DNA from 4 places in the Bacillus sp. XB1 genome. Region 4 is predicted to be linked to each of the others. Evidence: riboswitches for the same ligand, from Rfam matches in the RefSeq annotation. Region 4 holds a riboswitch; each other region holds the start of a gene.
What was found. Region 4 has a riboswitch for S-adenosylmethionine ahead of metK (methionine adenosyltransferase). Riboswitches for the same ligand answer to the same signal wherever they lie in the genome.
Positions count from the first base shown of each region.

Region 1: it holds a riboswitch for S-adenosylmethionine, as region 4 does, so the genes downstream of both, ACK1U5_RS11345 (Na+/H+ antiporter NhaC family protein) here and metK (methionine adenosyltransferase) in region 4, are expected to answer to the same signal.
Region 2: it holds a riboswitch for S-adenosylmethionine, as region 4 does, so the genes downstream of both, mtnK (S-methyl-5-thioribose kinase) here and metK (methionine adenosyltransferase) in region 4, are expected to answer to the same signal.
Region 3: it holds a riboswitch for S-adenosylmethionine, as region 4 does, so the genes downstream of both, ACK1U5_RS24535 (cyclase family protein) here and metK (methionine adenosyltransferase) in region 4, are expected to answer to the same signal.

Region 1 is NZ_JBNRIL010000001.1:2,225,266-2,229,173, forward strand. Features, by position in the region: gene ACK1U5_RS11340 (lmo0954 family membrane protein) at 13-369, opposite strand; gene ACK1U5_RS11345 (Na+/H+ antiporter NhaC family protein) at 561-1,877, opposite strand; SAM riboswitch class I at 1,972-2,077, opposite strand; gene ACK1U5_RS11350 (DUF402 domain-containing protein) at 2,198-2,716, opposite strand; gene gltP (glutamate/aspartate:proton symporter GltP) at 2,785-3,908, opposite strand, start outside.
Region 2 is NZ_JBNRIL010000002.1:783,003-786,910, forward strand. Features, by position in the region: gene ACK1U5_RS19440 (pyridoxal phosphate-dependent aminotransferase) at 1-637, opposite strand, end outside; gene ACK1U5_RS19445 (carbon-nitrogen family hydrolase) at 652-1,515, shown strand; SAM riboswitch class I at 1,587-1,728, shown strand; gene mtnK (S-methyl-5-thioribose kinase) at 1,819-3,000, shown strand; gene mtnA (S-methyl-5-thioribose-1-phosphate isomerase) at 2,997-3,908, shown strand, end outside.
Region 3 is NZ_JBNRIL010000005.1:79,207-83,114, forward strand. Features, by position in the region: gene ACK1U5_RS24525 (ATP-binding protein) at 96-1,322, shown strand; gene ACK1U5_RS24530 (hypothetical protein) at 1,551-1,931, shown strand; gene ACK1U5_RS24535 (cyclase family protein) at 1,959-2,591, opposite strand; SAM riboswitch class I at 2,677-2,789, opposite strand; gene ACK1U5_RS24540 (PRK06851 family protein) at 2,938-3,908, shown strand, end outside.
Region 4 is NZ_JBNRIL010000002.1:96,581-100,488, forward strand. Features, by position in the region: gene ACK1U5_RS15730 (ATP synthase subunit I) at 1-28, shown strand, start outside; gene pckA (phosphoenolpyruvate carboxykinase (ATP)) at 367-1,953, opposite strand; SAM riboswitch class I at 2,182-2,303, shown strand; gene metK (methionine adenosyltransferase) at 2,473-3,672, shown strand; gene ACK1U5_RS15745 (GNAT family N-acetyltransferase) at 3,714-3,908, opposite strand, start outside.

The sequences.
Region 1 (3,908 bases), on a different contig from region 4:
TGATTTATTGTTTTAGTTTTTCATTAATTTGTTCCACTCATCTTCAAAGTTGCTATATGGTTTAGAACTTTCTGGAGCAGATTCAACAACTACATCTTTTTCTTTTTTCCACTCACGGTATCCGTAGTATAAAACCACTAAAGCAGCGATACCGATTAATGCTGGCGAATGAGAAAGTGCAATGGATAAACCGATTAAACCAACAATCCCCCAAGCTAACTTTCCAAAAAATGATTTAGCTCGCACAAATGATTTATAGCTCCAATATACAACTCCTGCTCCGATTGCAAATCCTACAATACCAGCAAGACTACCAAGAGCAATTAAAGCCAAAATACCGGCTGCGATAAACGCTAGAAATTGTTTCATCTTGTGCTTGCCTCCCTTCGATTTGATACTCTTATCTTAACTATTTTTTCATCTTTCCATAACGAGCTTAAGAACCGTTTTTAACTCAGACTTAAGACCGAGTCATATTCAGCCCTTTACAGCCCTTTACGCAAAAAAACGTGCAGAGTCTATCCTCTGCACGTTTTTTAATTACTAACATTCATATTAAATTAAGCTGTTTTATGATACTCTTTTTTCTCAGCTACTTTCGAAAACCTTGGAAACCCAATTAAAATAGAAGCAATCCCACATACTCCAACTAAGATTGGATAAAATGCATATGGCAACAATTCAACCGGAGATAACGCTGCAAATCCTGCTGCCGTTAACATTTGGGCACCGTACGGAATTAATCCTTGCACACAACATGAGAAAAGATCTAATACACTCGCTGATTTACGAGGGTCTATTTCATATTGATCTGCAATATTTTTTGCAAGCGGGCCTGTAAAGATAATTGAAATCGTATTATTCGCTGTACACATATTCGTCATACTCACTAAACCAGCAATACCAAATTCCGCTCCTTTTTTCGAACGAATATTACGTGTTAATATATTCATTAAATATTGAATACCACCATTATATTGGATTAATTCAACCATACCGCCAATTAATATAGCAAGTAATACTAACTCCATCATACCGCCCATTCCAGTCGTTACACTTTTAAAGAAACTTTCTAACGTGTAACTTCCATCTATAAGACCGATAACACCAGATAGTACAGTTCCACCAGTTAATACAATAAGTACATTCCAGCCAAGTAGCGCTGTAATCAGTACTCCTGCGTACGGTAAAATCTTTATCCAATCAAAGCTATGTGCTTTAATCTGCGTGTCACTCCCTGAAGTAACTATTACTAATAGTACAATTGTAATAATAGCTGCTGGTAACACAATTAAAAAGTTCGTTTTAAACTTATCTTTCATTTCTGTTCCTTGTGAACGAACAGCTGCGATTGTTGTATCTGAAATAAATGATAAATTATCACCAAACATCGCTCCGCCAACAACAGTAGCCATTGCAAGCGCAATTGAGATATCAGTTTGACCACTAATACCTACAGCAATCGGCGCTAATGCTGCAATTGTTCCCATTGAAGTTCCCATCGCTAATGAAATAAATGCACCAATAACAAAGATTCCAGCTACGATAAATCCTGGCGGTAAAATAGTTAACGCTAAATTAACAGTTGAGTCTACTCCACCCATTCCTTTAGCAGTTTCAGAAAATGCACCTGCAAGCACAAAAATTAATACCATAATCATAATATCCGGATTTCCTGCACCTTTAGCGAACCGCTCTACTTTCACATTAAAACTTTCTTTACGATTCATCACTAAAGCGACTCCTACAGCAATTGAAATCGCTACAAGTATCGGCAATTTATAGAAATCACCTGTAATAATCCCAGAACCAATAAATAGCGCCAAAAATATCCCAAGTGGTAATAAAGCTAAACCATTTCCTCTCGTTTCTTTCAAAGTACCATCTCTCCTTAGTTTCAACCTTTTTCTAATGAATAACAAAAGACCTCTTCCGATGAGAAGAGGTCTTATACATCTATAAGAAACGCTCTTCTCATCTTTCAAGCACACGCTTGCTGGATTTGGCACAGCACTCTGAAATCGAGTCCGCTGCCGAGGCATCGTAGGGCCAGTCCCTCCGCCTCTCTTTATAAGAAGGTTTCATATTTATTTTTTAATAATAATTTCTTCCCTAACTTTACTCGCTTACAAAACAAAAGTCAATTATTTTTTGTATAGATTTTTTTGGTAATTATACAAAAATTTGAATACAACAATCATTTTAACTTTTCTATTTCTTCTTTTAATATTGAAATCCAATAAAATTCACTATTTTTTATTGTTGCTAATATCCATTTCGTAGTGTACCAAGCTAACTCATACTCTTCCTTCGTGACATCGCCACTTTTATAAGCATCCTCTAGCTCCTCTTCATCTAATACATACACCTTACCGCTAGGTAATAATACTACATCTAAATATAAATCATCAAAATAAGGTAAACCACGATCATCTATTTTATATTCTTTCGCCACATCGATATAATATTGCACTAATTTTTTCTGATCATCTAACATAGCGGTAATCGCAAAGTTTTTCCCGTCTATGAAATATTGAATCCACGTATACTGATCCGCTGCAATACAAAGTTCTTCACCATCATATTCTTTACAACTAGACTCTCTCACCTTTTTTATATCCAGTATTCCGAGCATTCCCTCTTCCACTTGCTTAACCGTATAACTCTTTTCTATTAGTCTCTTCCACGAAGAACCGTCACCATATTTACGTTTCATTATGTCTGCTCCTCTTCTATATACAGAAAAGCTCCCACATATTATGTGAGAGCTTGTTCATATTATAATTAAGCCGCTTGACCCTTTTCAGAAATCTCTTTTAAATAAGCTTGTCCTTTTTCAGCGTCATATTGACCTTCCCACTTAGACATAACTACAGCTGCTAAAGAGTTTCCTACAACGTTAACTGCTGTACGAGCCATATCTAAAATACGGTCAATACCAGCAATGAACGCTAAGCCTTCAGGTGGAATACCTACTGTACCAAGTGTCGCTAATAATACAACGAATGATACGCCCGGTACACCTGCGATACCTTTTGATGTAACCATTAATACAAGCAATAATGTAATTTGTTGTGTAATAGATAAATCAATACCGTACATTTGCGCTAAGAAAATAGCCGCAATTGCTTGATATAAAGTTGATCCATCTAAGTTAAATGAATAACCTGTCGGAATAACGAAAGATGTAATTGCTTTCGGACAACCGAATTTCTCCATTTTCTCCATGATTTTTGGTAAAACTGTTTCTGAGCTTGCTGTAGAATACGCTAAGATCAGCTCGTCTTTTAAAATCTTAAAGAATTGGAAAATGTTGATTCCAAATATTTTCGCTGTAAGTCCTAAGACAACTACGACGAAGAAGATCATTGCCCCATATACGACAATTAGTAATTTCCCTAATGGAATTAATGAAGCAAGACCAAATGTAGAAACTGTAACACCAATTAGTGCAAACACACCAAATGGTGCAAATTTCATAACTTGGTTTGTTACGTAAAACATTGCGTCAGCTACACCTTGGAAAAATTGAAGAACTGGTCTTCCTCTTTCACCAATTGCTGCTACACCTAAACCAAATAGTACAGAGAAGAAGATAATAGCAAGCATATCTCCGTCAGCTAACGACTTCATAATGTTCGTTGGAACAATATTTACAAACGTATCTGCAAATGAATGACTTTGTACTTGCTCTGTCGTATGTGTATATTTCGAAATATCTGTCTTTGTTAACTGCTCCATATTTACGCCTTTTCCTGGTTGGAAAATATTCGCTATTAATAGACCAACAATAATTGCAATTGTTGTAATAATTTCAAAGTAAAGAATTGTTTTTCCGCCTAGTCGACCTAGTTTTTTAACATCGCCAACACCAGCAACCCCAACAACAATACTTGCTACAACAATCG
Region 2 (3,908 bases), 690 kb from region 4:
TAGCGCCATAAGCAAAATCGTGAACAACTAATATATTATGTTTATTAGCAAAGTGAATGGTTGCATCAAAAAAATCTTTTGATGCAGTAGCACCGGTAGGATTATTTGGATAGTTTAAAAACATTAATTTTGCACGCTCTGCAATAGAGTCATCAATGTTTGTATAATCTGGTAAAAAGTTATTTTCTGCAATAAGCGGCATTGTTTCAAAGTGTGCTTTTGCTAAAGCAACCCCGGATAAATAATCTGGATAACCTGGATCCGGAACGAGAATCGTATCACCAGGATTTGTAAAACAAATCGGTAATTCTACTAGTCCAGCCTTCCCGCCAAACAAAATAGCAACTTCAGTTTTTGGGTTTAATTCGACGCCGTATTCACGTTTATAGAATGTAGCCACGGCTTCCTTTAAGCTTTCATGTCCGCGAAATGGCGGATATTTATGATGAATGGTCTTTTCGGCAGCATCTTGTAAAGCTTTTACGATATGCTGCGGTGTTGGTTGATCTGGATTACCTTGACCTAGATTAATAACATCGTGACCAGCTGCAACGACTTTGTTAACTTTTGCAACAAGTGAAGCGAAAAATTGTGTTGGCAATGATGTTACTATCTCAGAAGGTTGAAATAATTTCATACTTTCCACCTCTTTTGAAAGTTGTTACAATTCTAGTGACAAATGATATAATCTTTCCAGTATTTTGTAAAGAAAAAAATAAGAATGGGGCTGAAAAAATGAAAGTCGCATGTATTCAAATGGATATTGTTTTTGGAGATGTAGAAAAAAATATTGAGAATGCTAAAAATAAAATAAGCGAAGCTATGAAGGAAAGGCCAGATGTTATCGTCTTACCAGAACTATGGACAACAGGATATGATTTAACGAGACTTTCTGAAATTGCAGATAGTGATGGAGTGGAAACGAAAGAAAAGTTAATAGAATGGGCGAAGCAATATGATATACATATTGTTGGTGGTTCTATAGCAAAGCAAACAGAGCAAGGTGTTACAAATACGATGTATGTTGTAAATAATGAAGGACAGCTAGTCAACGAATATAGTAAAGTACATTTATTTCAGCTTATGGATGAACATAAATATTTAATAGCCGGTAATGGTACGGGCGAATTTAAGCTAGATGATGTCGAATGCGCTGGAACAATTTGTTATGATATTCGTTTTCCAGAGTGGATGCGTGTCCATACTGCTAAAGGGGCAAAAGTATTATTTGTTGTAGCAGAATGGCCATTAGTTCGTTTAGCACATTGGCGTTTGCTATTGCAAGCAAGAGCAGTTGAAAATCAGTGTTATGTTGTTGCGTGTAATAGAGCAGGAAAGGATCCAAATAATGTATTTGCGGGTCATTCTTTAATTGTGGACCCTTGGGGTGAAGTTGTAGTAGAGGCGAATGAAGAGGAATCAATTTTATTTGGAGAGCTTGAATTCGAGAAAATTAAAGAAGTACGTAAAGGAATTCCGGTTTTTGCGGATCGCCGTCCAGAATTATACAAATAAAATGTTGACAAGTGATTTTTATTCTTGGTATAGTCTTCAACATAAAGTTAAAAATTCAAAAAATTATACAACTCTTATCAAGAGCAGGTGGAGGGATTTGGCCCGATGAAGCCCAGCAACCGACCGTAATACCATTGTGAAATGGGGCGTTTATTACGCCAAAAGGCACGGTGCTAATTCCAGCAGAAAGTAAAACTTTCTGGCAGATAAGAGGGGAGAAGATAAACTTCAAACCTCTTTCTTAGTGGAAAGAGGTTTTTCTATGTTAGAAAAACCTCTGAATTTAAAAAGGGGGAGAAGACGATGGGATATTATTCATTAACAGAAATAACAGCTGTACAATATGCGAAAGATCATGGCTATTTTGAAGCGAAGGCAAATGTCGTTTGTCATGAAATTGGAGACGGAAACTTAAATTACGTGTTCAAATTAGATGATGGAGAGAAATCAATTATAATAAAACAAGCACTGCCTTATGCGAAAGTAGTTGGTGAAAGCTGGCCATTGTCTATAAAAAGAGCAACGATTGAAAGCAAGGCATTACAAATTTTTGCGCAGTATGTACCGGATTATGTTCCAGTAGTGTACAGTCATGATGAAGAGTTAGCGATAACGGTAATAGAAGACTTATCAAGACTAACAATTACAAGAAAAGGATTAATAGACGGAGAAGAATATCCGCTTTTATCCCAGCATATCGGCCGTTTTCTAGCACATGTTTTATTTTATACTTCAGATTTTGGTTTACAGTCAGAAGAGAAGAGGGTACTAGAAGGTACCTTTGTAAATCCGGACCTTTGTAAAATTACAGAGGATTTAGTGTTTACAGATCCGTTTGGACATTATGATACAAATGATTATGAGCCAGATTTACAGCTCGTGGTTGATGAACTTTGGAGTGATAAAACTTTAAAACTAAAAGTAGCACAATATAAATATAAGTTCTTAACAAGAAAAGAAACTCTTATTCATGGTGATTTACATACTGGTAGTATTTTTTCGTCACCTTCTGAAACGAAGGTGATTGATCCAGAATTTGCGACATATGGCCCATTTGGATTTGACATAGGTCAATTTATTGCAAATCTATTATTAAATGCTTTATCTAGAGAAGAAGAAAAAAGAAGTGTACTATTTTTCCATATAGAAAAGACGTGGAGTTATTTTGTAGAAACTTTTACAAAGTTATGGATTGGAGAAGGTGTAGAAGCATATACGAAAGAAAAACAATGGTTACCAATTATTTTGCAAAATATCTTTACTGATGCAGTTGGATTTGCCGGATGTGAACTGATTCGTAGAACAATTGGTTTAGCTCATGTAGCAGATTTAGATGAAATAGAAAATAAAGAAACAAGAATTCAAGCTAAGAAACAAGTGCTATCCTTAGGTAAAGAACTAATAAAATATGAATCTAAAAGTGCTGATATTCAACTGTTTCGAACATTATTTCAACAGACAGTTTCAGGGGGCGTAAAAGCGTGAGTACAATTGTTACTGTTCCGAGATCTGTAAGCTGGAAAGGTGATGCAATTGCGGTATTAAATCAAACGAAATTGCCGCATAGCACAGAATACAAAACATTGACGACTATTGAAGAGGTTTGGAAAAGCATCGTAATGTTAGAAGTACGAGGAGCGCCTGCAATTGGAATTGTAGCTGCATTTGGCTTGGCGCTTGCATCAAAAAAATATAACACTGTACATATTGAAGAATTTCAAAAGAAGTTTAATAGAGATTGTAATTATTTAGGAACGTCACGCCCGACAGCAGTAAATTTATTTTGGGCAATTGATCGTATGAGAGAATCTATTCGAGAGATTACTACAATAAAAGAAGCACAAAAAACATTAGAAGAAGAAGCGCTTCGCATTCAGCAGGAAGATGAAGAGGTGTGCCGAAATATTGGGGAATATGCGTTAACATGTTTTAAAGATGGCGATAATATTTTAACAATCTGTAACGCTGGAAGTATCGCAACTGCCAGATATGGAACTGCATTAGCTCCCTTTTATATTGGAAAAGAGGAAGGTGTGCGTTTACATGCATATGCGTGTGAAACGAGACCAGTTTTACAAGGTGGTCGCTTAACGACCTGGGAATTGAAGCAAGCAAATATTGATGTGACCCTTATTACAGATAATACTGCAGCTCATGCTATTCAAACGAAAGAAATAAATGCAATTATTGTAGGGGCGGATCGAATTGTCGCAAATGGAGATACGGCAAATAAAATAGGGACAATGAATTTAGCTATTTTAGCAAAGCACTTTAATATCCCATTTTACGTTGCTGCTCCACTGTCAACATTTGATGTTACGAAAGAAACTGGAGCTGAAATTATTATTGAAGAAAGAGATGAAACAGAAGTTACGAAAATCTTTGGAAAACAA
Region 3 (3,908 bases), on a different contig from region 4:
TATAAGGTTAAATATTGCCCTGAAAGCAATTTCATACTTATACTTTAAGGAGATAACAATGAAAGTTTTTTGTATCGATCAAGGGGAGTTTTTATATGAACAAATACAAGAGCTTGATTTATGAAGAAAGAAGAGCCTTAAAGGTATTTATATTATTATTTTATATTATATTCTTTTTATATGACGCTATATATTATTTTGTATATCCTGCTATGAATATTAGTGGAACAGCGGTAGGGTGGCCAGAAGGTAGTCTTGGGATAGGTGTGCCTATATTTGTAATAGCATTATTTCCTATTTCTATATATCTTCAAAAAAGAGGGTATGTATATTCTGTAAAATATTTATTTTTATTTGGATACATGTTTATCAATCTTGTTAATAATTTAATGATTTATTTGCGAACGGATAGACCTTTTGAACATGGTAGTATGGTAGAAATGCTGTTAATTTTATTTGCCCCAGTTTTCGTGAATAGAAAATACTTTTATTTAGTTTCCTTTAGTGTAATTGGAAAGTACGTATTTTTCACATTGCTATTACAAGATTTAAAAGTGATAATTCCACTTGTTTTATGTGTATTTTATTTCATTATTTCACATTCTTTATTAAAACGATTTCAATCTTATGTAAGAACAGTGGTTGAAATGATGAACAATATGAAAGAGACGGAAAATTTAGCTGTGATTGGGACTATGTCTACAACAATTGCCCATGAAATTCGAAATCCACTAACAGCGTTAAAAGGGTTTACGCAAATGCAAAAAGAAAGAAATCCAACTGATACGATGAGCTACGACATTATGCTACAAGAAATTGAAAGGGTTAATGGATTTGTTAGTGAATTGATGTTGTTAGGGAAACCAAAGCCAACAAATTATGAAAGGTGTAATATACGAGACACCCTTCTATATGTTGTGCATCTAATGGAAAGTTATGCAACGCAATATAGAGTTAAATGTAATTTACAAGTAGATGGAAATCTACCGGCTATAAACGGTGATGATAAGCAATTAAAACAAGTGTTATTAAATATCATTAAAAATGGAATAGAATCAATGCCAGAGGGTGGAGAAATTCATATCCGTGCATATCAAAAAACGCAAGGACATTTGTGTATTTCTGTTGAAGACCAAGGATGTGGTATAGAGAATGAGAAGTTAGAAAAAATCGGCAAGGCGTTTTACACAACAAAGGAGAATGGTACAGGACTTGGATTAATGATTACATATAAAATTATTAAGGAACATCAAGGGAGTATCACGATCCAAAGTAGTCTAGGAGTAGGAACGAAAGTAGAAATTTTTCTGCCGACCGTTTAATGTATTTGAGAAAAGATTTTTCAGAAAAGTGTTCTTGTTGTGTAAATATAAACATTTTATAAAATGTTTCAAGAAGGGTTTTTTTTATAAAATACTTCGTTTATAATGGAGGAAAATATCGACATGAGATTGATTGCTCATGTAACGGTTCAGTAGTGTTATGAAAAGATAAGAAGGGGTGCACGCGCATCCTTTTTTCTATGCAGATATTATGAAAGAGGTGGTATGATGGAATTAACATTAAATTCGACTGTATGTTTACACACGATTCAATTTCGAAAAGAGCAAAAGAATTATACTGTAAAAGACACAATTACAGGAGAAAAGTATGAAATGCCGCCACTTTGGATTGATGCATTGGCAATGATGCGTGACGGTTTTTTATTGGGGGAAATTGAGGAGAAATTAAAAGAAGAGTATCCATCCGAAGAAGTGAATATGTTAGCATTCACGAAGCAACTGTTAGAACTAGAACTTGTTGAAATGGTAGATGGGGAAGAAATAGCTTGTACAAAGAAGAAAGAGAAGGATTATTTAGCTTGGTTACGTCCTCATGTTGAGCAATTCTTTCTTAATTTAAATAAAAAAAATAGAAGCAAAGGTCAATGATGATCTTTGCTTTTTTGTATAGTTTGTTTAAAAAATTACAGCAAATGCTCTTGCAAAAGCACCGTCGCTATCTTTAATTTTTAAAGGTGCTGCTGAGAAGAAGAAACGTTTCGTGTGAATGGCATCTAAGTTTGTTAAGTTTTCGATTAAATAAATATTATTCCCAAGTAGTATGTGATGAATTGGTGATGTTGCTGTCGTTACCTCATCAGGAGAAATAAAATCTAAACCGACAGATTTTACTTTTAATTGTACTAGTTCCTCGGCTAATTCTTCAGAAAGATAAAAAGCTTCTTTCTCATACGCCTCCGTGTTCCATTTAGTAGATAGATTGGAATGGAAAATAACAATATCTCCTTCTTTTATATCAGCATCGTGCAGTACTTCTTTAGGTAGTTTTCGTTCTTGTACATGAGTTACATCAATAAGAACAGCTTCACCTACAAATTGATCCAGCGGTAATTGATCGATGGTCGTTGCGCCTGAAATAAAATGCGCAGGAGCATCACAATGCGTGCCAACATGAACGACAGAATGAAAATCTGTAACTTGATAGCCTGATTCTTCAACACTTGTAACAGCTTCTAGTTGTATTTTAGGTGTTCCAGGAAATTGAGACATATTATTTTCAAATGTTTGCGATAAATCAATTACTTTCATTTTACATACCTCCAATATATGTTTTTCAAATAATAAAAAGCTCATCCTTCAGTATCAAGAAAGATGAGCTTTACATGCTAATTGAGTTTTATCTTCCAAAATGCAATGCATTTTGCAGGAATTAGCACCTATTCAGTTCGTATAAACTGAGGTTGCTGGGCTTCAAAGGGCCAGTCCCTCTGCCTCTCTTGATAAAGAAGTATTCAGTTTCGGAATCTTAATTTTCTGATAGTTAAATTGTAATTCATTTCCTTTTTATGTGCAATACAAAATAGGTATTCACCCAAATAAAGCCGCTCGCATATTGTAGCTTATGTAAATAGAATGCTGCGAAGGAGTGAGTGCAGTGACAGGAAATGTATTAAATTATTATGCTGGTGGTAATACAGCTAGGGGATTTCACAATTTATACGAAGAGAATTTAAAAGGATTAGACAGATTATTTATCTTAAAGGGTGGTCCAGGAACGGGAAAATCTTCTTTAATAAAGGCAATAGGTCGTGAATGGGTTGGAAAAGGATATGATATTGAATTTTTACATTGTTCTTCTGACAATAAATCGGTTGATGGTGTAATTATCCCACAATTAAAAGTAGGAATTGTTGATGGGACATCACCGCATGTTATTGAGCCAAAAATGCCAGGAGTTGTTGAAGAGTATATAAATTTAGGAATTGCTTGGGACTCAGATAAACTAAGAAAGCAGAAGTTAGAAATTGAAAGATTTGTTTCAGAAGCAAGCAAAGCTTTTCAGTCTGCTTACGCACGTTTTAAAGAGGCATTGGTTATACATGATGAGTGGGAGAAGATATATATTGATAATATAAATTTTAATAAAGCAAATGAACTAACCGATCAGCTAATCCAGAAATTATTTGCAGATAAAAGCGGGAGACAATCGCTTGTCAAACATCGTTTTTTAGGAGCTGCAACACCGAAAGGAGCAGTTGACTTTGTTCCTAATTTAACAGAAGGGTTACCACATCGTTATTTTATAAAAGGCCGCCCAGGCTCTGGAAAATCAACGATGCTCAAAAAGTTAGCTAAGGCAGCTGAAGAAAAAGGATTTGAAGTTGAAGTATATCATTGCGGATTTGACCCGCATAGTCTTGATATGGTTATCGTAAGAGAATTAGGCTTTGCAATTTTTGATAGCACCGCACCGCATGAATATTTTCCAAGTCGTGAGGGTGATGAAATTATTGATATGTATGCCCTTATTGTTACGCCAGGGACTGATGAGAAATATGCGAAGGAAATTCGTGATGTTTCCATTCAGTATAAAGCAAAAATGAATGAGGCAATGTCTTTCTTAGC
Region 4 (3,908 bases):
AGATGAGAAAGAACTAACAAAGAGCTAAAAAAGGTAAAAGACTTCTTTTTAGATGGAATAGATGATCCAGCCACGGATAGAAGCGGTCAGGGCCTTTTTTAGCCCCATACGATGTGAAACCCAGTAGGGATATAATGTATATATTCGAAGCTGTAATTTTATAATCTAGGTCACAGATGAAGAGATTAGCGTTTCACTTTATATAAGATATAGAAAGAAGCTTACGTTTTCACGTAAGCTTCTTTTTTATGTAAGTGTGTGTAACCGTTAAGCCGCATTGGGTTTTGTCGGTGAGTACGCGAAACTTTACGGTTACACGACACTTATTCATATGAGTAAAGGGTTATTCCAACAGAAAGTTTTAATTTAAGCGATTGGACCGCCTAAGTTAATAATGTCTTCAGATACGCTGTCGAACTTTTTGAAGTTAGCTTTGAATTCATTTGCAAGTTCGATTGCTTTTGCTTTGTAAGCAGCTTTATCAGCCCAAGTTTGTTCAGGCATTAACACTTCGTCAGGTACACCTGGTACGTGAAGTGGAACTTCAAGACCGAAGATGTCATGTTTAGCTGTTTCAGTTTTCGCAAGTTCACCGTTTAATGCAGCTTGAATCATTGCACGAGTGTAACCTAAGTTCATACGTTTACCAACGCCGTATTCGCCACCAGTCCAGCCAGTGTTTACTAAGAATACTTTCGCATCGTGTTTCTCAATTTTTTCACCAAGCATTTCAGCATAGCGAGATGCATCAAGTGGTAAGAATGGTGAACCGAAGCAAGTTGAGAATGTTGCTTGCGGAGATGTAACACCGCGCTCTGTTCCTGCTAGTTTACTAGTGTAACCACTTAAGAAATGATACATAGCTTGTTCTTTTGATAACTTACTGATTGGAGGTAATACGCCAGATGCATCAGCAGTTAAGAAAATGATTGTATTTGGGTGTCCAGCAACACTTGGCAGTACGATATTGTCGATCGCATGCATAGGGTATGCAGCACGAGTATTTTCTGTTAAAGTAGTATCGTTATAGTCTGCGATACGCGTTTGGTCATTAATGATAACGTTTTCTAAAACAGATCCAAATGTGATTGCATCGAAAATTTGTGGTTCTTTCTCGTGAGAAAGGTTTACACATTTCGCGTAGCAACCGCCTTCAATATTGAATACACCGTTATCAGACCAACCGTGCTCATCATCACCAATTAATTTACGGTTTGGATCAGCAGATAATGTTGTTTTACCTGTTCCAGATAAACCGAAGAATAATGCTACATCGCCTTCTTCACCTACGTTTGCAGAACAGTGCATAGAAAGAATATCTTGTTCAGGTAATAAGAAGTTCATAATAGAGAAGATTGATTTTTTCATTTCTCCAGCGTATTCTGTACCACCAATTAATACGATGCGTTTTTCGAATGAAACCATAATGAATGCTTCAGAGTTTGTACCGTCAACAGCTGGATCAGCTTTGAAATTCGGTGCAGAAACAATTGTGAATTCTGATTCATGAGTCGTTAATTCTTCTTCAGTTGGACGAATGAATAATTGATGTACAAATAAATTGTGCCATGCATATTCGTTAATAACTTGAATTGGTAGGCGGTAATTGCGGTCAGCGCCTGCAAATCCTTTGAAGACGAATAACTCTTCTTTTTCTTTTAAGTATTCTAAAACTTTAGTATATAATTTATTAAAATGTTCTTCAGAAATCGGTTGGTTCACAGCTCCCCAAGCAATTTTGTCAGCAACCGATGCTTCTTTCACAATAAATTTATCTTTAGGAGAACGTCCTGTATATTTTCCTGTTGAAGCAGAAACGGCACCAGTAGAAGTTAATTTCCCTTCATTTCGCATTAATACTTTTTCCACTAATTGCGGAACACTTAGTTGAATCTGTGCATTGCTTCCGTTCAATAATTCGTGTAAACCAATTTGGACATTCACAGTACTCATATTTATATACCATCCTTTTCATTTAATGAAATATTTCTCGTAATCCCCAACAAGAGTATAACACAATTATATAAATAATGTATACTATTTATTTCTTTTTGTTTGTGTGAATGCATTATTTCCCTATTAATATTTCATTTCAGGCGTATTGAGAAAAACTTTCAGGAAAATGTGAATATTAATTGACAAATGAATATCATTTCTTTAGTATAGGTTGGGACGGATACTCTCTTATCCCGAGCTGGCGGAGGGACAGGCCCGATGAAGCCCAGCAACCTCACTTGTATTGATAAATGCAGGTGAATAGGTGCTAAAACCTGTGCGAGGCTACAGGTCTCGAACGATAAGAGCGAAGGGCAAAAAGCAGTATGCAAGTAGCAAATTAAACCTTTCCTCTATGTAAAGTAGGAAAGGTTTTTCTGTATGCTTGTGTGGGAGAATAAATGTATGTCGCAGTTTGTGGCAAATTAAGGATGAGTTCCGTACAATATATACAATTACTGTAGGGAGGTTTACCACATGACAAAAAAACGTCATCTGTTCACATCTGAGTCTGTAACTGAAGGACATCCAGATAAAATTTGTGACCAAATTTCTGATTCAATTTTAGATGCGATCTTATCAAAAGACGCAAATGCACGTGTAGCTTGTGAAACAACTGTAACAACTGGTTTAGTATTGGTAGCGGGGGAAATTACGACTTCTACTTACGTAGATATTCCGAAAATCGTTCGTGAAACAATTCAAGGCATTGGTTACACACGCGCAAAATACGGATTCGATGCAGAAACTTGTGCTGTTTTAACATCTATCGATGAGCAGTCTGCTGACATCGCTATGGGTGTTGACCAAGCGCTAGAAGCACGCGAAGGTCAAATGACTGACGCTGAGATTGAGGCAATTGGTGCAGGAGACCAAGGTTTAATGTTTGGTTTTGCATGTAATGAAACACAAGAATTAATGCCACTTCCAATCTCGCTTGCTCACAAATTAGCTCGCCGTTTAACTGAAGTACGTAAAGATGATACATTATCATACTTACGTCCAGATGGAAAAACGCAAGTTACAGTTGAGTATGATGAAAATGGTAAACCAGTACGTGTTGATACTATCGTAATTTCTACACAACATCACCCAGATGTTACATGGGAAGAAATCGATCGCGACTTAAAAGAGCACGTAATTAAAGCTGTAGTACCAGCAGAATTAATGGATGGAGAAACGAAATTCTTCATTAATCCAACTGGCCGCTTCGTAATTGGTGGACCACAAGGTGATGCTGGTTTAACAGGACGTAAAATCATCGTTGATACTTACGGTGGATACGCTCGCCACGGTGGCGGTGCATTCTCTGGTAAAGATGCAACGAAAGTTGACCGTTCTGCAGCATATGCAGCTCGTTATGTTGCGAAAAACATCGTAGCAGCTGGTCTTGCTGAAAAAGCAGAAGTACAACTTGCATACGCAATCGGTGTAGCACAACCAGTATCAATTTCAGTTGATACATTCGGCACTGGTAAAGTATCTGAAGACGTACTAGTAGAACTAGTTCGTAACAACTTCGATCTTCGCCCGGCTGGTATTATTAAAATGTTAGACTTACGTCGCCCAATTTACAAACAAACAGCAGCTTACGGCCACTTCGGACGTACTGATGTAGATCTATCATGGGAACGTACAGACAAAGCTGCAGCTTTAAAAGAGCAAGCTGGTCTATAATATATGAAAAAAAGCTTTGCGCGGTGAGCGCAAAGCTTTTTTTATTTATAATTACGTTGGAATAAAGCGAAGAGTTCAATGTCATGCCAAGTGCCGTTGCGGAATATAGCTTCTTTACAAGTTCCTTCATGTTGAAAACCAAGTGATTTATATAATTTAACTGCTCTATCGTTAAAAGAAAATACTCGTAAAGAAAGGCGATGTAAATTTAATTCTAAAAATGCATAATCCAATAA